Regions from separate parts of the Herbiconiux sp. 11R-BC genome, predicted to be linked through region 1. Evidence: riboswitches for the same ligand, from Rfam matches in the RefSeq annotation. Region 1 holds a riboswitch; the other holds the start of a gene.
What was found. Region 1 has a riboswitch for glycine ahead of gcvT (glycine cleavage system aminomethyltransferase GcvT). Riboswitches for the same ligand answer to the same signal wherever they lie in the genome.

Region 1 (10,444 bases):
GCGACAAGGTGGCCTCCTACATCGACGTGGCGACGGAGGACGGCGCCACCGTCGTCGTCGACGGCCGCGGGGTCGAGGTCGACGGGGCCGCCGACGGGTTCTGGCTCGGCCCGACCCTCATCGACAACGTGCCGACCACGTCGAAGGTCTACCTCGACGAGATCTTCGGGCCGGTGCTCTCGGTGGTGCGCGTGCATTCCTACGAGGAGGGCGTCGACCTCATCAACAACGGCGCCTACGGCAACGGCACGGCGATCTTCACGAACGACGGGGGAGCGGCACGCCGCTTCCAGAACGAGGTCGAGGTGGGCATGATCGGCATCAACGTGCCGATCCCGGTGCCGGTGGCCTACCACTCCTTCGGTGGTGTGAAGGACTCGATCTTCGGCGACTCGAAGGCCTACGGCCTCGCGGGCTTCCGCTTCTTCACCCAGGAGAAGGCCATCACCTCGCGCTGGCTCGACCCCTCGCACGGCGGAATCAACCTGGGCTTCCCCCAGAACTGAGCCCGGTGTGGCCGGCGGATGGAGACCTCTCCGTCTAGCCGGCCACCCGGCGCAGATCGCGATCGGCGATCACGTCGGTGCGGCGGCTTCGCCGGCGGTACAGCACGCGTTGCACTCCGAGCGTCACGGTGCCCGCCGCCACGATCGCCGCGAGGTTGATGGCGAGCTGCAGCAGTGATCCGCCCACCTCGCCCGGCACCCCGAGCGCCAAGGCGACGGCCGCGTTGCCCGCCGCCGGGATGGTGGTCACCGAGATCAGCACGCCCACGAGCGCACCGGACTTCGCGGTCGTGAGCGAGAGCATCCCGGCGACTCCGGCGAGAACGCCGATCACCCAGGACAGGGCGTCCGGGGCCCAGATGAAGTCGGTCTGCGGGCGCGGGGCCGTGAGCATCCCGGCATCCGCGAGCCCGATCGCCGCGAGCCCCCAGGTGGCCAGCACGGTGCCGGCCATGCCGACGGCGAAGCCCACGGCGATGGCGAGCAGCGCCGAGCCCGCCATGCGCGGCCGGCGGCGCACGAGGGCCACGCAGAGCGCGGCGAGCGGCCCGAAGTCCGGCCCCACGACCATGGCGCCGATCACGAGGATCGGCTGGTCGTTGAGCACGCCGATGCCCGCGATGACGATCGCGATGGTCATGAAGATGAGGTAGCTCGCGCTCAGCCGGGTCTCCTCGCCCGTGCGCTGCTCGATGTCCTCCCAGACCACGGCGTCGCCCGGCTGCCCGGCGGCGGAGCGGTCGGCGCGCTCGGCGTTGTCGCTGATGACGGCGCCGATGTCGTCGATCACGATCGCCCCGCCGTCGCAGACGCCGGCCGCCCGGATGCGCTCGATCACGGCGCTCGCCGACTCGCGCGCGACGTCGGCCACGACGACGTCGCCGGGCGGCTTCGCGGCGGCGCCCGGCAGCACCATGACGTGGGCGACGTCCGGGTCGTCGGAGAGGAAGCGCACGAGCTCCTCGGTCAGGCTCGCGGGGGAGATCACGCGCAATTGCTTCATGAGCACAATGTAGGCGCAGGAGGCGAAGCTAGGATGGTCGACCGTGGCTTTAACTATCGCGATCGTCGGACTCCCCAACGTGGGCAAGTCCACCCTGTTCAACGCCCTCACCAAGAACCAGGTCCTGGCGGCGAACTATCCGTTCGCCACCATCGAGCCGAACGTGGGCGTGGTGAACCTGCCCGACGCGCGCCTGAGTGCGCTGGCTGAGATCTTCGGCAGCGAGCGCATCCTGCCGGCGCCGGTGTCGTTCGTCGACATCGCGGGCATCGTGAAGGGCGCGAGCGAGGGCGAGGGGCTCGGCAACAAGTTCCTCGCCAACATCCGGGAGGCGGATGCGATCGCGCAGGTCATCCGCGGATTCGAAGACCCGGATGTCGTGCACGTCGACGGCAAGGTCGACGCGGCCAGCGACATGGAGACCATCAACACCGAGCTCGTGCTCGCCGACCTGCAGACCCTCGAGAAGGCCGAAGCGCGCTACGAGAAGGAGGTGCGCGGCAAGAAGCTCGAGCCGATCGTGCTCTCGACAGCGGTCGCCGCGCGCGAATACCTCGACACCGGCAAGCCGCTCTCGACCTCGACGATCGACCTCGAGCCGATCAAGGAGCTCGGCCTGCTCACGGCCAAGCCCTTCATCTACGTGTTCAACGTCGACGAGGCCATCCTGAACGACGCCGCCCGCAAGGCTGCGCTGGCCGCCCTGGTGGCGCCCGCTCAGGCGATCTTCCTCGACGCGAAGCTCGAGTCGGAGCTCATCGACCTCGAACCGGAGGACGCCGCGGAGTTGCTCGCGTCGACCGGGCAGGACGAGAGCGGCCTCGACCAGCTCGCCCGCATCGGCTTCGACACGCTGGGCCTGCAGACCTACCTCACGGCGGGCCCGAAGGAGACGCGCGCCTGGACCATCGGCAAGGGCTGGACGGCTCCGCAGGCGGCGGGCGTCATCCACACCGACTTCCAGAAGGGCTTCATCAAGGCCGAGATCATCTCCTTCGACGACCTCGTCGCCACCGGCTCGATCGCCGAGGCCCGCGCGAAGGGCAAGGCCCGCATCGAGGGCAAGGACTACGTCATGCAGGACGGCGACGTCGTCGAGTTCCGCTTCAACAACTGATCGCCGAGGTCACGCGGCTCGCGACAGCATCCCAGACGTGGTCGTCTTCTGAATCAGGGGGTCTCGCATGACCGAACCATCACTTCCTTCCCCGCCTGTTGCGGCGGCGCCCGGGGTTCCCACGGGAGTGCCCGTCGGGGTGGCGCCGAAGACGAATCTGCTCGCGCTGGTCGGGTTCATCGGCGCCTTCGTCGTGCCGATCGTGGGGCTCGTGCTCGGCATCATCGCCACGCGGCAGCTGAGCTTCACCTCGAACACTGAAGGCGGGCGCGGTCTCGCGCGCTGGGCGGTCATCGTGGGCGCTCTCGGAACGACGGTGCAAGCGGCCTTCTTCATCACCTGGCTGGCGCTCTTCATCACGCTCCTCACGAGCCATCCGACCGGATGACCGTCGCCAGGGGAGTTCCGCACGGCCCGCACGCCACGGCGGCCCTCTTTCATGGCTGCCCGACCCAGTAGATGATGCCGAGGCGGGAACAGAGGGCGGTATTGCTGCATCTGTGGGAAGTCCTCGCGTCGTCGCCGGGCGTGGAGAACCCGCTTGCTAGGGTCGAGCGCGAGCAGCGCGGCGCGCGGATGCGCGGCACGACAGGAGGGGAACCGATGCAGGAGCACCGACACAAGCACATGATCACGGTGGTGCGGAACGGGCGGCTGAACCCCGACGTGCGGCTCTGGACGGGCATCGCCGCCGTGACGGTCGCCGGGCTGACGCTCGCCGAGTTCCTGGTGCAGGTGTTTCTGGTGGGCGCGCGGCCGGCGCTCGACGACTCCGACGCCCTCGCCGCGTTCATGGCGCGCACCGCGAACGAGACCCTCGTCACGATCCTCATCGACACCTTCCTGATGGCCGCGCTGATCGTCTTCCTCGGCGGCTTCCGGCAGATCGTGACGCACACCCGCCCCGACCTGCAGTGGATCGCCGACCTCGCCTTCGGCGCCGGTCTGCTGTTCGTGGGCGTGACGCTCGTGGGTGACGGCATGGAGGGCGGCACGGCGCTCGACACCATGGGCCTCACCCCCGACCCCTCGTCGTTGCGCGCGCTCACCGTGGGTCACACGCTGCTGTTCGGGTCGATCGGGTGCACGCTCAACGCGATGATCGCCGCCGCCTCGGGCTACGTCATCCTGGCCTCGGATGCGCTCCCGCGCTGGACCGGCTGGGTCGCCTACGCGACGGCCGGCCTCAATCTGCTCTCGGTTCCGACGATGTTCGGCGGCACGAGCCCCGACTCCTTCTTCGCCGCCGGGGGAGCGGCCACGGCGATGCTCGCGACCTTCCCGTGGCTCGTCTGGGTGGTCTGCGTGGGCTTCGTGTGCATCCGTGACCGCCGCCGACTGCGCGAGCTGCCCGCGGCGATGCAGGCGCAGGTGACGGGTGCCGTCGCTCTGGCGGACTGAGACGCGCGCTGGTAGAACTTGCAGAAATAGCGAGGAGCGACACCGAACAGGGTGTCGCTCCTCGCTAGTTCTGCAGTGAGATCCCGTGGCTGCTCAGTCGGCCTTCTTCTCCGAGGAAGAGGTCGAGGACTCGCCGGAGCCCACCGAGGTGAGTTCCGCATCCGTCCAGGTGTCGCTGTCGCTCGCATCGGCGTCCGCGTCGGTGTCGCTCGGGTCGCCGGCGCCCTTCTTCGGCGCCTCGATCCGCGGACCGCGGCCCTCACGGTAGACCGAGGTCTCGAGGCCGGGGTGGCGACGGCTCTGCACGACGAAGAGCACGATGCCGAGCAGGATCGCGACGAACGAGGCCCAGATGTTGGCGGGGATGCCGAGGAAGCCGTCGCTCGTGGGGTCGATGCGGATGGCCTCGAGCCAGCTGCGGCCGAGGCCGTACCAGATGAGGTAGAGAGCGAACAGCTTGCCCCAGCGCAGGCGGAAGCGGCGCTCGAGGAGGAGCAGCAGAGCGACGCCCACGAGGTTCCAGATGATCTCGTAGAGGAAGAGCGGGTGGAACAGCGTGTCGGCAGGAAGGCCCGCGGGGAACGCGGGGCTCACCTTCGGATCGATCTGCAGTCCCCACGGAAGCGTCGTGGGGAGGCCGTAGAGCTCCTGGTTGAACCAGTTGCCGAGGCGGCCCAGCGCCTGCGCCACGAGCATCGCCGGGGCGAGCGCGTCGGCGAACGACCAGAGGCGGATGCCCGTGATGCGGCAGCCGATGTAGGCGCCGAGCGCTCCGCCGATGAGCGAGCCGTACAGCGCGTTGCCGCCGTCCCAGATCTGCACGACCTTCCAGAGGTCGGCGCCGGGATAGAAGTAGTCGCCCACGTGGGTGAGCACGTGGTAGACGCGAGCGCCGATGATGCCGAGCGGCACCGCCCAGAGCACGATGTCGATCACGATGCCGGATTCGCCGCCGCGCTTGGTGAGGCGGTGGTTCACGATGAACATCGCCGCGATGATGCCCGCGAGGATGCAGAGTGCGTAGGTGTGGATCGTCAGCCCGAACACGGGGAACGAGGCGAAGGCCTGGTCGGGACTCGGGATGCTTAGCGGGGCGATGATCGTCGACCTTTCAGGCGGCAGCGGGGACGTGCGCAGACAGCGGCACGAGAATTCTAGATGCTCCGGCGGCGAACTGCAGGCCGACTCGATGCGCAGACCGTAGCCAAAAGCTCAGGGCGCGGGTAAGCTGGTCCCAGTTGTTGTGTTACCCATGAATCTTGAATAGGGTCTTCGCCTCGGTTTCGGGGCAGGGCTTGTTTTTCTGAGGAGCGGAACAAAGTACACCGCGACGGTAGGTTCCGACAGGCGGAACCGCTTACCTCGAAAAGAGAAAACAATGCCTCAAGGCACCGTGAAATGGTTCAACTCCGAAAAGGGCTTCGGCTTCATCTCCCCCGATGACGGTGGAGAAGACGTGTTCGCCCACCACTCCGGCATCACCGGCAACGGCTACAAGAACCTCGAAGAGAACCAGCGCGTCGAGTTCGACGTCACCCAGGGCCGCAAGGGCCTGCAGGCCGAGAACATCACGCCCATCGCGTAGTTCTCCCCTTCGAAGAACCCGCGTCCGCTTCGGCGGCGCGGGTTTTTTCGTGCCCGCGGTCACCCCGACCGGGGCAGGACCGGGGCAGGATTGACGCTCGGTGTTCACCGTGTCCCGGGTCAATCCGCAGGTTCACCCCCTAAGTTGAGAACATCTGAACGAGGGCAATTCGCTCGCACCGCGGCTGTGAAGTCGAACACGACTCCAGTGAGAAGGCCCAGTGAGCATCACCAACAGCCCCACCCCGCGCGCCACATCCCCCCGGAAGACAGGGGCCGCGCATCCGACGGCCGCCTATTCCGAGCTGCTGGCCACGGTGAAGGACATGGGATTGCTGCGAAAGCGCCGCACCTTCTACATCGTGATGTTCTCGGTGCTCGTTCTCGCCCTGCTGGGCGCCGGAGTCGGCTTCGTGCTGCTGGGTGACACCTGGTACCAGCTGCTGATCGCGGGCGCACTCGGCATCATCTTCACCCAGTTCGCCTTCTTGGCTCACGAGGCCTCGCACCGTCAGGTGTTCGAGTCGGGCAAGGCCAACGACCGCGCCGGCCGCACCCTCGCCACCGCCTTCGTGGGCATGAGCTACACCTGGTGGATGACGAAGCACACCCGCCACCACGGCAACCCGAACACCGTGGGCAAAGACCCCGACATCGACCCCGACACCGTGGTGTTCCTCGAAGAGGATGCTGCCAAGACGCGCGGAATCGCCGCCTGGCTGGTGCGCCGCCAGGGCTGGGCGCTCTACCCGCTGCTGCTGCTCGAGGGCATCAACCTGCACTACCTGTCGTTCAAGACGCTGTTCGCCCGCGGACCGGTGCAGGGCCGCAAGCTCGAGCTCTGGTTCATCGGTGTGCGCCTCGTCGCCTACATCGCGGTCGTCTTCTACTTCCTTCCCATCGGCATGGCGTTCGCCTTCCTCGGCGTGCAGCTGGCCGTGTTCGGCCTCTACATGGGAGCATCCTTCGCCCCCAACCACGTGGGCATGACGATCTTCCCGGCCGGCTCGCGCGTCGACTTCCTCTCGAAGCAGGTGCTCTCCTCCCGCAACATCAAGGGCGGCTGGGGCATGACCATCTTCATGGGCGGCCTCGACCTGCAGACCGAGCACCACCTCTTCCCGTCGATGCCCCGGCCGCACCTGGTGAAGGTGCGCCCGATCGTCGAGGAGTACTGCGCCACGCACAAGATCCCGTACACGCAGACCTCGCTGCTCGAGGCGCACAAGCAGGTCATCACCTACATGAACAAGGTGGGTCTCGCCGCTCCCGACCCCTTCGACTGCCCCCTGGTCAACCAGTACCGCGTGCGACGCGCCTGATCGAGGGCGATCGCTCCTGACGATCGGCGCTATGCTCGTTCGCGAGGCGCCTCGAGCACTTCACCACAACTGAATACCGCCGGCCATCAGGCCGACGCGGGAGAGCCGTCCGGGCAGTCCAGCCCGGTGGCACCGAAGGAGCAATCCTCTCCGATAATCTCTCAGGTCCCCGTACCGCGTCGAACTGGCCACTCTGGAAAGCAGTCCGCGGCATTGACAGCGGCTCGCCCACGGTGAAAGCGTCGAACGACCGGGATGCCGGGCGCGACGTGAATCTCTCAGGCACGATGACAGAGGGGGAGTTCTCACGAGCGCACAGCGCTCCCGACCCGCGCAGGGGCGACTCTGCGACGACACCGGAGAACTCATGACGACGCCAGTGGATTCACCGCACCTCCTGCAGCACGGCACGCCGGGCGAGCCCGCCCAGGCCGACGCCTCCGCGCCCCGCTACTCGCCTCTGCACGCCGTGCACGTGGCCGCCGGTGCCACCTTCACCGACTTCGCCGGCTGGCAGATGCCGGTGCGCTACTCGAGCGACCTCGCCGAGCACCACGCGGTGCGCTCGTCGGCGGGCCTGTTCGACCTCTCGCACATGGCGGAGTTCCGCGTGAGCGGCCCGCAGGCGGGCGCCTTCCTCGACTTCGCGCTCGCCGGGCGTCTCTCGGCGATCGAGCTCGGGCAGGCCAAGTACAGCCTGCTGCTGGCGCCCACGGGCGGTATCATCGACGATCTCGTGGTGTACCGCGTCGGCGACGCGGAGTTCTTCGTGGTGGCCAACGCCTCCAACCGGGCGCCCGTCGCCGCCGCCCTCGCGGAGCGAGCGGACGGCTTCGACGCCGTGCTGGCCGACGAGAGCGACGGGGTGGCGCTGATCGCGGTGCAGGGCCCGGCCTCGCTCGGCATCCTCGAGGCCGCCGCCGGGGTCGACGTCCCCGGGCTCGCCGAGCTCGGCTACTACCGCTGCCTCCCGGGCACCTTCGAGGGCGAACGGATTCTCGTGGCCCGCACCGGCTACACCGGCGAGGACGGCTTCGAGCTCTACCTGCATCCGGATGCCGCCGAAGCGCTCTGGAACGCGATCGTCGCCGCCGGATCCGCCGCCGGCCTCGTTCCCGCCGGACTCGCGAGCCGCGACACCTTGCGCCTCGAGGCCGGCATGCCGCTGTACGGCCACGAGCTCTCGCTCGAGACCTTCCCCTCGCAGGCGGGGCTCGGCCGGGTGCCCGTGCTCTCGAAGCCCGACTTCGTGGGCAAGGCGGCCCTGGAGGCCGGAGCCCCCGAGGGCGCTCCTGTTCTCGTGGGGCTCGTCGCCGAGGGCAAGCGCGCCGCGCGCGCCGACTACGCCGTGTACGCGCCCGCGGATGGCGGCGGAGCCCCCGACACCGACACCCCGATCGGCCTCGTCACGAGCGGCGCCCTGTCGCCGACCCTCGGGCATCCGGTCGCCCTGGCCTACGTCGACCCACGGTACGCAGAACCCGGCACCGTCGTGAGCGTCGACATCCGGGGCAAACGCCTCGATTTCCGCACCACCCCCCTCCCGTTCTACCGCCGGAAGAAGGACTGACATGCCCGAACAGAACGAACTCCGCTACACCGCCGAGCACGAGTGGGTGCTGGTGGACGGCACCACGGCCACGATCGGCATCACCGCCTACGCCGCCGCCCAGCTCGGCGACATCGTCTACCTCGACCTGCCGGACGCCGGCACCGAGGTCTCGGGCGGCACCGTCGTGGGCGAGATCGAGAGCACCAAGTCGGTCGGCGAGCTCTTCGCCCCCGTCGACGGCACGGTGCTCGAGAAGAACTCCGCCGTTGGGGACTCGCCCGAGCTCGTGAACAGCGACCCGCTGGGCGAGGGCTGGCTGCTCAAGGTGGAGTTCAGCGCGCTGCCGCCGCTGCTCAGCTTCGACGAGTACTCCGCGCTGATCGGCGAGTGACCGGATGACAGACCCTACTGCCCTCTCCCCGTCCGCCTTCTCCTCGCGCCACATCGGCACGGATGCCCGGGCGCAGGCCCGCATGCTGGAGGCCGTGGGCTACGCGAGCGTCGCCGAGCTGATGGCCGCGGCGGTGCCGCGCAGCATCCAGCTCGACCGCTCGCTCGGCGAGTCGTTGATCCCGGATGCCGCCACCGAGCGTGAGGCGGTCGCGGAGCTGCGGGAGCTCGCCTCCCGCAACACCGTGGCGAAGTCGTATCTCGGCCTCGGCTACTACGACACCGTCACCCCCGCCGTCATCAAGCGCAACGTGCTCGAGAACCCCAGCTGGTACACCGCGTACACGCCCTACCAGCCCGAGATCTCGCAGGGGCGGCTCGAGGCGCTGATCAACTTCCAGACGATGGTCTCCGACCTCACCGGGCTCGCCACGGCGAACGCCTCGATGCTCGACGAGTCCACCGCGGCCGTCGAGGGGATGCTCCTGGCGCGCCGGGCGAGCAAGTCCACCTCGGCGCGGTTCATCGTCGACGCCGACGCCTTCCCGCAGACCAAGTCGCTGCTGCGCTCCCGCGCCGAGGCCGTGGGCATCGAGATCGTGGAGCTCGTGCTCGACGCGGTCGACCACCCGTCGCACCACGCGCATCCGCTCGCCTCGGCGGTCGCGGGGCCGGACGGCGCGTTCGGCGTGTTCGTGCAGTACCCCGGCGCCTCCGGCCGGGTCTGGGACCCGGCCGACGTGATCTCGATCGTGCACGAGGCCGGCGGCATCGCGGTGGTGGCGGCCGATCTGCTCGCGCTCACCCTGCTGCGCGCGCCCGGCGAGCTCGGTGCCGACGTGGCCGTCGGCACCACCCAGCGCTTCGGCGTGCCGATGGGCTTCGGTGGCCCGCACGCCGGCTACATGTCGGTGCGCGCGGGTCTCGAGCGGCAACTGCCCGGCCGGCTCGTCGGCGTGAGCGTGGATGCGGCCGGCCACCCCGCCTACCGGCTCAGTCTGCAGGCGCGCGAGCAGCACATCCGGCGCGAGAAGGCCACTTCGAACATCTGCACCGCCCAGGTGCTGCTGGCCGTGATGGCCGGCATGTACGCGGTCTACCACGGGCCCGACGGGCTGCGCGCGATCGCCCGGCAGGTGGCCTGGCACGCCGGGCTGCTGGCGTCGTACCTGGAGGAGCTCGGCATCGAACTGACGCATGACGAGTTCTTCGACACTCTGCTCGCCCGCGTTCCCGGGCGAGCGGATGCGGTGGTCGCGGCCGCGAAGGAGCTCGGCGCGAACCTGCTGCGGGTCGACGCCGACACGGTGGGCGTCTCGGTCGACGAGACCACCACCCTCGCCGACGTGCATCTCGTGGCGCGCGCCTTCGGCGGCCCCGAGTCGCGGGACTTCGCCTTCGTGGCCCGGGGAGCGGAGCGACTGCCCGCGCACCTGGCTCGCGAGAGCGACTTCCTCACGCATCCGGTGTTCAACACGCACCGCTCCGAGACGAGCATGATGCGCTACCTCAAGCGTCTCGCCGACTACGACTACGCGCTCGACCGCGGGATGATCCCGCTCGGCTCGT
Region 2 (10,444 bases), on a different contig from region 1:
GGAGGCCCGGGCGAGACTCGCCCAGCGAGCAGAACCGGCGTTCGACGTCACCACTCCACAGTAACCGTCAGCACCCGGCCGTCAGCACCCGGCCGTCAGCACTCCACCACGTTCACGGCGAGGCCGCCGAGCGAGGTCTCCTTGTACTTCGAGCTCATGTCGCGCCCGGTCTCCCGCATGGTCGCGATCACCTGGTCGAGACTCACGTGATGGCTGCCGTCGCCCCAGAGCGCCATCTTGGCCGCGTTGATGGCCTTCGACGCGGCGATCGCATTGCGCTCGATGCAGGGGATCTGTACCAGCCCGCCGATCGGGTCGCAGGTGAGCCCGAGGTTGTGCTCCATCGCGATCTCGGCCGCGTTCTCCACCTGCTCGGGCGTGCCGCCCATCACCTCGGCGAGCCCGGCGGCCGCCATCGACGAGGCCGAGCCGACTTCGCCCTGACAGCCCACTTCTGCCCCGGAGATCGAGGCCTGCTCCTTGTAGAGCACGCCGACGGCCGCGGCGGCGAGCAGGAACCGGACGCACACCTCGTCGTCGGAGAGCCCCACGGCGAGGTAGCGCCGGGCGTAGTGCAGCACCGCCGGCACGATACCGGCCGCGCCGTTCGTGGGGGCGGTGACCACGCGGCCCCCGGTGGCGTTCTCCTCGTTCACGGCGAGTGCGACGAGGTTGACCCACTCCTGCCAGAACTCGGGCGCGCGCTCGGGGTCTTCCCGGCGCAGTCGCTCGCGCCACTCGGGCGCACGGCGCCGCACGCCGAGGCCTCCGGGCAGCACGCCGGTGCGCGCCAGGCTCGTCTGCACACAGGCATCCATGACGTCACGGATGGCGAGCAGCCGCGCCCGCACCTCGTCGACGGCGTCACCGACGGCGCCGGGCCGCCGCTCGGAGTCGCGATCGCCGCCGAGCGCCACCTCGTTCGCGAGCATCACTCCGCCGAAGCCGAGACCGGTGGACCGGGCGTGGCCCACCAGCTCGGACGCGGTGCGGAACGGGTACGGGACGACCGCACCGGATGCCTCCGGCGCATCATCCCCACCGTCGCGCTCTACGAATCCTCCACCGACGGAGTAGTACGTCTCCGTGGCGAGCGCCTCCCCCTGGGCGTCGAAGGCCGTCAGCCGCACCGCGTTGGTGTGCCGCGGCAGCACGGTGAGCGGATGCATGACGAGCGATTCAGGCCCGAACGGCACCGGATGCGTTCCCCCGAGCAGCACGGGCTCGCCGCGCTCGTGGGCAGCGCGCCGCGCATCCACCTCCTCGGGCGTCACCGTCTCGGGCCGGTAGCCCTCCAGCCCGAGCAGCACCGCCATCGGTGTGCCGTGCCCGACTCCGGTGGCCGCCAGTGATCCGTAGAGGTCGACCCGCAACGACGCCACGTCGTCGACGAGCGACCGGATGCCCGCGACGAACGACGCGGCCGCCCGCATCGGCCCCACGGTGTGCGAGCTCGACGGGCCGATGCCCACCGAGAAGAGGTCGAAGACGCTGAGTGTCATGGGGACTCCTGCCGAGGCGGCCGGGGTCGCCGATGCGACGCCGGTTCTGCCTCTCCACTCTGTCCCTGACCTGAGAGATTCCGCGGCGGTGGCCGCTTGCCCCTTCGGTGGAGCCGGGTGCTGCGGATGCGCCACTCGGCTCGCTCTTCAGAGTCGCCCGGCTCCGCCTGCCGGTGGCAGTCAGGGCCGGCCACGGCGGTGCGGGGGCCTGAGAGTTTCCCGGAGAGGAATTGCTCCTACGGCGCCTGCCCGACGGTTCTCGGGAGGACTCTCCCGCCGTGACACGAAGGCGTGTTCGATGGGCCCGAACCTACCTCATCGACAGGTGCGGCGCCAGAGGGGCGCCCGCCGGCAGTTCAGCGGCGAACGGGGAGCGAGCTCAGGACATCGAGGTGGTCTTGCCCACCGACTCCACCTTGGCGGCCGCCGCCGCAGCCGCGGTGGCCGCGGCACCCGCGCTCGAGCGGCCCGGTGCGAACACCCAGAGGCGGTAGAGCGCGAAGCGGAAGACGGCGCCGAGCACGAGGCCGATGACGTTGGCCACGTTGTCGGCGAAGAGCGAGGTGAAGTGCAGGCCGTAGTGGGACACCCACAGCACGCCGAGGCCGATGCCCATGCCCAGCAGGCTCACGAAGAAGAACTCGAAGCTCTCGCGGGCCATGTCGGCCCGACGGCGCTCCTTGAAGGCCCAGTAGCGGTTGCCCAGCCAGTTGACGAGGATCGCCAGCACCGTCGACACGATCTTGGCCATGACCGAACCGCCGTGCACGACCGCGGGGTCGAAGACCGTGGCGCGCAAGAGGTTGAAGACGCCGAAGTCGACGATGAATCCGAGGCCACCCACAAGACCGAAGCGAATGAATTCCGTTGCCAGAATGCGGACACGGGTCCGTGTAAGAGAGGCACTGCTCATGGATGATCAACCGATTCTGACGTACGAATACAAGAAGAGGACTTGTCGTATCTTCCAGGGGAATGCTGAGCGTAGCTGGGGAAACCGAACAGAAGACGCCAATGACCCTTTCAGCGCCACATCGCGAACCCGAACGATTTCACGATACCCTGACTGATTCCGAAGCGGCGATTCGAGAAGGTCACGAGACGGTCACGGTCTTTCCCGCATCCGAATGCGTCGTGAAGTGACCGGGAATATGCGTCCGGCCCGCGCGTTGAGCTATAAAGAGATGTAAGCAACGTGCTCCGGGGTCAGTGAGATTCTGAACCGGCGGTGACAGTCCGCGAGCTGACGGCGACCTGGTGACAGGGCGCCGGAGGTTGATTCGGTGGAATTCCGAGACCGACGGTTATGGCAGGTCGGAAGACCAGCCTCAGTCCGGATGGGAGGATGCACGCGCGGGTTCCGTCGTTCCTGGCGACCCGCGGGCGCTGCTTCAGCGCAACCCCGGAGTCCGTCGATGACGAGACCGAGGACGAGATGAGCGCAGTTCTGAGTGAGGCCGAGGCCATGGCCCGCGCGCTCGAACTCGCGTCGCGCGGCCCGCGCCACGGCGTGAACCCGCAGGTCGGCTGTGTTCTGCTCTCCCCCGCCGGCGAGGTGCTCGCCGAGGGCTGGCACCGCGGCGCCGGCACGCCGCACGCCGAGGTGGACGCGCTGAGCGCGCTGACCGACCCGGCGCTCGCCGCAGGAGCCACCGCCGTCGTCACCCTGGAGCCGTGCAACCACCAGGGCCGCACCGGCCCGTGCAGCATCGCCCTGATCGAGGCCGGGGTCGCCCGCGTCGTGTTCGCGATCGCCGATCCGGGTGTGCGCTCCGCGGGCGGCGCCGAACGGATGCGCGCGGCCGGCGTCGACGTGCAGCAGGGCCTGCTCGCCGAAGCGGCGGAGGAGTTCATCCGCCCGTGGCTGACCAGCGTGCGCCTGCACCGGCCCTTCGTGACGGTGAAGTGGGCGTCGAGCCTCGACGGTCGTGCCGCCGCGGCCGACGGCACGAGCCAGTGGATCACGGGCCCGGAAGCCCGCGCCGACGTGCACCGGCGTCGCGCCGAGGCCGACGCGATCGTGGTGGGCACCGGCACCGTCCTCGCCGACGACCCGGCGCTGACGGCGCGCGACCCCGACGCCGACGGCGCACTGTTCCCCCATCAGCCCGCGCCCGTGGTGATCGGCACGCGGGCCGTGCCCTCCGGGTCGCGGCTGCGCGAGCATCCGCTGCCCCTCCGTCACTACGCCACGCACGAACTCGCCGACGTGCTCGACGCGCTCTACGCCGACGAGGTGCGCTCGGTGTTCGTGGAGGGCGGGCCCACGCTGGCGAGCGCGTTCCTCGCCGCCGGCCTCGCCGACGAGGTGCTCGTCTACCTGGCCCCGACCTTGCTCGGCGGCCCCCGCACGGCCCTCACCGAACTCGGCGTCGGCACCATCGAGGCGCAGCGCCGTCTCACCATCACAGACCTCAGCAGACTGGGCGACGACATCCGCCTCGTCGCACGACCACGACCGGGCGCCTGGGCGCCCACGAAGGAGTAGCGGTGTTCACGGGAATCATCGAAGAGCTCGGCGAAGTGCTCGCCCTCGACGAGACCGCCGACGCGGCCGTCATCACGGTCCGCGCGCCTCTCGCGGTGAGCGACGCGCGCCACGGCGACTCGATCTCGGTGCAGGGCGTGTGCCTCACCGTCATCGGCCAGACCGACGACACCTTCACCGCGGACGTGATGAAGCAGACACTCAGCATGTCGACCATCGGCAGCCTCGCGCCGGGCGACCGCGTGAACCTCGAGCGCGCCGCCCGGGTGGGCGACCGCCTCGGCGGCCACATCGTGCAGGGCCACGTCGACGGCACCGCCCGGGTGCTGAGCGTGACGCCCGGCGAGGCCTGGAGCGTGCTGCGCTTCAGCCTCGGGGACGAACTCGCGCCGCTCGTTGTGGACAAGGGCTCCATCTCGGTCTCCGGCGTCTCGCTCACGGTCTCGGGCCTCGGCGACGAGGCCGACGGCTCGCACTGGTTCGAGGTGTCGCTCATCCCCGAGACGCTCGCGGCCACCACGCTCGGCGGCCTCGCCGTCGGCGACCGGGTGAACCTCGAGACCGACATCCTGGCCCGGCACGTCGAGCGGCTCGTGTCGCTCGGTCTGGTCGGGAGCGCCCTGCCCGGCGCCGAGAGGAGCCACTCATGACGACCACGTTCTCCCCCATGTCCGAGGTGCTCGACGCGCTGCGCGCCGGCAAGCCCGTGCTCGTCTCCGACGCGGCCGACCGCGAGAACGAGGGCGACGCCATCCTCTCGGCCGCGCTCGCGACCCCCGAGTGGATCGCCTGGATGGTGCGCAACACCTCCGGCTACCTCTGCGCCCCCATGCCGGGCGAGCTCGCCGACCGGCTGGCGCTGCCCCCCATGGTCGTGAACAACGAGGACACCCGGCGCACCGCCTACACGATCAGCGCCGACGCGGCCACCGGCATCACCACGGGCATCAACGCCCACGACCGCGCGCGCACCCTCAACCTGCTGGCCGACCCCGCGTCGACGCCGGTGACCTTCATCCGGCCCGGGCACATCCTGCCCGTGCGGGCGGTCGACGGCGGCGTGCGCGACCGCCCCGGCCACACCGAGGCCGCGGTGGAGCTGATGCGCGCCGCCGGGCTCTCACCGGTGGGCGTGATCGGCGAGATGATCGCCGACGACGGCTCCGCGATGCGCCTGGAGGAGCTGCACGCCACGGCGGCGCGCGAAGGACTGCCGATCACGACGATCGAGCTGCTGATCGAGTGGCTGAACGAGCAGGACGAGACGCCGGATGCGCAGACGGCGACGGATGCCCGGCTCGCGGCCGCGACGGGCGTCGCCGCGGGCGTCTCCTCCTCCGACGCCGACGCCGACGCCGACGCCGACGCCGACTCCGCCACCGACGCCTCCGCAGCGGCCACCCCGGCCGAGCCCGAGGTGCCCCGCGTGCACTTCGAGGTGGAGACCACGGTGCCCACCACGCACGGCCCGCTGCGGATGCGCGCCTACCGCGACCTGCTCACGGGCGCCGACCACGTCGCCATCCTCTCCGGCGACCCGGCCGCGGCCACCTCCCTCGTGCGCGTGCACTCCGAGTGCCTCACCGGCGAGGCCTTCGGCTCGCTGAAGTGCGAGTGCGGGCCCCAGCTCGACACCTCGCTCGACCTCATCGCCGAGCACGGCGGAGCGGTGGTCTACCTGCGCGGCCACGAGGGCCGCGGCATCGGCCTCGTCAACAAGCTGCGCGCCTACCGGCTGCAGGAGGACGGGCTCGACACCGTCGACGCGAACGTCGCCCTCGGGCTCCCGGCGGATGCGCGCGACTACGGCGCGGCCGTCGCGATCCTCGCCGATCTCGGCGCCACGCGCATCCGGCTGCTCACCAACAACCCCGAGAAGGTGCGCCAGCTCGAGGACCACGGCATCACCGTGGCCGAGCAGGTGCCGCTCCTCGTGGGGGCCTCGGTGTTCAACCAGGGCTACCTCGACACCAAGCGCGACCGCATGGGGCACCTGCTGCCCAGCGGCCACTGACCCTTCCTTCCCAACAGAGAACCCCGAAAGGACTCGCCATGAGCGGAGCAGGAGCCCCGTCGCTCGACAAGGTCGACGGCACCGGCCTGAACATCACCATCGTCGCCGGAACCTGGCACGAGGAGATCACCAACGGACTGCTCGAGGGCGCCCGCCGCGCCCTCGCCGCCGCCAACGTGACCGTCTCCGAGGTTCGCGTGGCCGGCAGCTTCGAGCTGCCCGTCGTCTCGCGCGCCGCCCTCGAGGCCGGGGCGGACGCGGTGGTGGCGCTCGGCGTCATCATCCGCGGCGGCACCCCCCACTTCGAGTACGTCTCGGACGCCGCGACCAGCGGGCTCACGCAGGTGAGCATCCTCACCGGCAAGCCCGTGGGCTTCGGCGTGCTCACCCTCGACACCGAGCAGCAGGGCCTCGACCGCGCGGGCCTGCCCGGCTCGAAGGAGGACAAGGGCGCCGAGGCGGCCGAGGCCGCCATCGCGACCGCGCTCACGCTGCGGACGATCAGGGGCTAGTCGCTCAGGGCTGGGCGCCGACCCAGCCGACCGAGAGGGCGGCGGCGGTCGAGGCCGCCTCCATCGCGTCGCGCGGCGCGAGGCCGGCGGCCAGGCCCGCCGCGAGGGTGCCGCAATAGGTGTCGCCGGCGCCGGTGGTGTCGAGCACGGTCGTGACCGTCCCCACCGGGACCGTCTCCGCACCCCAGCGCGAGCCCTGCGAGCCGAGGGTGACGAGCACCGAGCGCGGCGCGTAGCCGTCGGCGGCGAGCAGCTCGTTCTCGTGCTCGTTCACCACGACCGGGTCGGCCAGCTCGAGCACGTCCCCCGGCAGACCCGCGTAGGGCGCGAGGTTCAGGATGACGCGGGCCCCGCGGGCGGCGGCGATGCGCGCGGCCTCGGCCACCACGTCGGTCGCCACCTCGAGCGAGGCCAGCAGCACGTCGCCGGGCGCGAGCCCCGTGAGGGGCGCCAGGTCGCCCACCGTCAGCCGGCCGTTCGCGCCGGGCGAGACGATGATGGTGTTCTCCCCGCGGGCGTCGACGGCGATGGCCGCGTGCCCCGTCGGCACGCCGGTGGTGCGCGCGACGTGCGTGGTGTCGATGCCGTAGCCCGCGAGCCGGCGCAGGTACGCATCACCGTCGGGGTCGTCGCCGACACGGCCGACGAAGCCCACCTTGGCTCCGGCACGGGCCGCGGCGATCGCCTGGTTCGCTCCCTTGCCGCCGAAGTTCTTCACCAGGTCTCCGCCGAGCAGGGTCTCGCCGGGCTGCGGATGCCGCTCCACCGCCACCGTCGAATCGATGTTCAGTGAACCGACCACGACGACAGCACCCACGGCGACAACTCCTTCGAAACGTACCCACAGCATCCTAGGGCGAGCGGATGCGCCCTGCCGGGCTCACGGATCCGTCCCAGTGGGCGCCCGGGCGTGTCCCAGAGGCGTAAACTGGCGGTTTGCGAGCGATCCTCGCCACACGCCAACGCCGGTGCCCCGCGATGCCCGACCGGTGCCGCCTTCCTCCGGGCACCACCCTCATCCGTATCCCCTGAAAGCCCTTCATGTCTGCCACTGTCCTCGACGCGCCGCCCGCTGCTCCTGCCAACACCCGCGGCCGCGTCATCCTCGCGAGCCTCATCGGCACCTCGATCGAGTTCTACGACTTCTACGTCTACGCCACCGCCGCGGTGCTGGTGTTCCCGACGCTGTTCTTCGCGAACTCCGACCCCACCATCTCGCTGCTGCAGTCGTTCGCCGTCTTCGGTGTCGCCTTCGTGGCCCGCCCGATCGGCTCGATCCTGTTCGGCCACTTCGGCGACCGCATCGGCCGCAAGCGCACCCTCGTGGCCTCGCTGCTCACCATGGGCATCGCGACCGTGCTCATCGGTGCGCTCCCCACCGGCCTCACGCCGGGCTGGGGCATCCTGGCCCCCGCCTTCCTCGTGCTGCTCCGCTTCTGCCAGGGACTCGGCCTCGGCGGCGAGTGGTCGGGCGCCGCGCTGCTGGCCACCGAGAACGCGCCCAAGGGCAAGCGGTCGATCTACGGCACCTTCCCGCAGCTGGGCGCGCCGATCGGCTTCATCATCGCGAACGTCGTGTTCCTCATCCTGAGCACCACCCTCGCGCCGGATGCGTTCCTCGCGTGGGGCTGGCGGGTTCCGTTCCTCGTCTCGGCGATCCTCGTGATCGTGGGTCTGTACGTGCGGGTGCGCCTGGTGGAGACGCCGACGTTCCAGAAGGTCGTGGAGAAGGGCGAGGTGGCCAAGCTGCCGCTCGCGCGCGTGTTCAAGACCAGCTGGCGCCCGCTCATCCTGGGCACCTTCATCATGCTGGCCACCTACGTGCTGTTCTACCTGATGACGACCTTCACCCTCACCTTCGGCACCACGAAGACGGATGCGGCGGTGCCGGGCCTCGGCTACAGCCGCAACGACTTCCTGATCATGCTCGTGGTCGGCTGCGTGTTCTTCGGCATCTTCACGCTGGTCTCCGGCCCGCTGGCCGAGAAGGTCGGCCGCCGCAACGCGCTCATCTGGACGACGATCGGCATCGCCGCCTTCGGCCTGCTCTTCGTGCCGCTCTTCGCCGGCGGCTTCGTGGGCGTGATGGCCCTGCTCATCATCGGCTTCACGCTGATGGGGCTCACCTTCGGGCCGATGGGCTCCGAACTGCCCGAGCTCTTCCCCGCCAACGTGCGCTACACCGGATCCGCCATCAGCTACAACGTGGCCTCCATCCTCGGCGCGGCCGTGGCGCCGTTCATCGCGGTGGCGCTCTGGCAGGCCGCGAACGGCAGCACGGCGCTCGTGGGCAACTACCTGTCGCTGATGGCGCTGATCACCCTCGCGGCCCTGCTGATCAGCAAGCCGCAGAAGGCCGACGACGTCGACTTCGCCGACCGTCTGAGCTGAGCCGCCCGAGCTGAGCCGTCCGCGCATCCGTCTCGGAATCGAAGGAAGAAGAGCATGAGCACCAGCACCACCTCGTCGCGCTCGAGAAGCCCGTTCGGCCGCGGACGCAAGCCCGACGACGGGCCGCGCGCGAAGTTCAGCCAGCTGCTCCCCTTTCTGGCCGAGCATAAGAAGGTGCTCGCGGTCGTCATCGCCCTGAGCATCGTGGGCGCGGCGGCGAGCCTCGCTCAGCCGCTGCTCGTGAGCCAGGTCATCACGGTGGTGCAGGCCGGGCGGCCGCTCGACATGCTCGTGTGGGCGCTCGTGGCACTCGTCGTGGTGTCGGGCATCATCAGCGGCTTCCAGCACTACCTGCTGCAGCGCACCGGCACGAGCGTGGTGCTCTCGGCCCGGCAGCAACTGGTGCGGCGCATGCTGCGCCTGCCGATCAGCCAGTTCGACACCCGCCGCACCGGCGATCTCGTCTCGCGCGTGGGCTCAGACACCACCCTGCTCTACGCCGTCATCACCCAGGGGCTCGTGGATGCCGTCGGCGGCTCCCTGGTGTTCGTCGGCGCCCTCGTCGCGATGCTCATCATCGACCCGGTGCTGCTCGGCCTCACGGTGCTCGTCATCGCGGTCTCGGTGATCACCGTCGTCGCCATCTCGGGCCGCGTGCGGGTCGCCAGCCGCAAGCAGCAGGAGAAGGTCGGCGACCTGGCCGCCGCGGTCGAGCGCTCGATCAGCGCCATCCGCACGGTGCGCGCCTCGAACGCCACCGACCGTGAGATCGCGGCGGTGGAGACGGATGCGCGGGGCGCGTGGGAGATGGGCGTTCAGGTCGCGAAGATCTCGGCCCTCGTGGTGCCGATCGCCGGCATCGCCCTGCAGGTCTCGCTGCTCGTGGTGCTCGGCGTGGGCGGCTTCCGGGTGGCCTCGGGAGCGATCACCATCGCGAGCCTGGTGTCGTTCATCCTGTTCCTGTTCATGATGATCATGCCGCTCGGGCAGGCCTTCGGCGCGCTCAACTCGGTGAACCAGGCGCTCGGGGCCCTCGGCCGCATCCAGGAGATCATCGACCTGCCGGTGGAGGGCGAGGACGACCGCGCCATCGCCGCCCTGGCGGCACCGGGCTCGGCGTCGGCGGAGGCGCCCGCCATCGAGTTCGTGGGCGTGCACTTCTCCTACGGCGCGGCGCGCACCCCCGACGCCACCACCGACGCGAACGGAGCCGAGGCCTCCGACACCGCTGCCGACCCCGAGGCCGGCGTGCTGCACGGCGTCAGCTTCGCCGCCGCCCGCGGCAAGCGCACGGCCATCGTCGGCCCCTCGGGAGCCGGCAAGTCCACCGTGCTCGCCCTGATCGAGCGCTTCTACGACGCCGACGCCGGCTCCGTGCGCTTCGGCGGCGTCGACGTGCGTCAGCTCGACCGCGTCGAGCTGCGCTCGCAGATCGGCTATGTGGAGCAGGACGCCCCCGTGCTCGCCGGAAGCATCCGCCAGAACCTGCTGCTCGCCTCGCCCGACGCCACCGACGAGGAGTGCGTCGCCGTCCTGC

Region 2: another riboswitch for glycine. It lies ahead of VD659_RS01770 (L-serine ammonia-lyase); the one in region 1 lies ahead of gcvT (glycine cleavage system aminomethyltransferase GcvT).

The regions. Positions count from the first base shown of each region.
Region 1 is NZ_JBCEBO010000005.1:81,558-92,001, forward strand. It holds gene VD659_RS13160 (CoA-acylating methylmalonate-semialdehyde dehydrogenase) at 1-506, shown strand, start outside; gene VD659_RS13165 (DUF389 domain-containing protein) at 541-1,509, opposite strand; gene ychF (redox-regulated ATPase YchF) at 1,553-2,626, shown strand; gene VD659_RS13175 (DUF4190 domain-containing protein) at 2,694-3,014, shown strand; gene VD659_RS13180 (hypothetical protein) at 3,230-4,027, shown strand; gene lgt (prolipoprotein diacylglyceryl transferase) at 4,121-5,074, opposite strand; gene VD659_RS13190 (cold-shock protein) at 5,406-5,612, shown strand; gene VD659_RS13195 (fatty acid desaturase family protein) at 5,839-6,933, shown strand; glycine riboswitch at 7,021-7,120, shown strand; glycine riboswitch at 7,122-7,234, shown strand; gene gcvT (glycine cleavage system aminomethyltransferase GcvT) at 7,301-8,503, shown strand; gene gcvH (glycine cleavage system protein GcvH) at 8,505-8,876, shown strand; gene gcvP (aminomethyl-transferring glycine dehydrogenase) at 8,881-10,444, shown strand, end outside.
Region 2 is NZ_JBCEBO010000001.1:395,665-406,108, forward strand. It holds gene VD659_RS01765 (FUSC family protein) at 1-51, opposite strand, end outside; gene VD659_RS01770 (L-serine ammonia-lyase) at 96-1,502, opposite strand; glycine riboswitch at 1,552-1,663, opposite strand; glycine riboswitch at 1,689-1,788, opposite strand; gene VD659_RS01775 (GtrA family protein) at 1,882-2,346, opposite strand; FMN riboswitch at 2,695-2,856, shown strand; gene ribD (bifunctional diaminohydroxyphosphoribosylaminopyrimidine deaminase/5-amino-6-(5-phosphoribosylamino)uracil reductase RibD) at 2,938-3,990, shown strand; gene VD659_RS01785 (riboflavin synthase) at 3,993-4,640, shown strand; gene ribA (GTP cyclohydrolase II) at 4,637-6,004, shown strand; gene ribH (6,7-dimethyl-8-ribityllumazine synthase) at 6,043-6,516, shown strand; gene VD659_RS01800 (PfkB family carbohydrate kinase) at 6,521-7,333, opposite strand; gene VD659_RS01805 (MFS transporter) at 7,558-8,907, shown strand; gene VD659_RS01810 (ABC transporter ATP-binding protein) at 8,962-10,444, shown strand, end outside.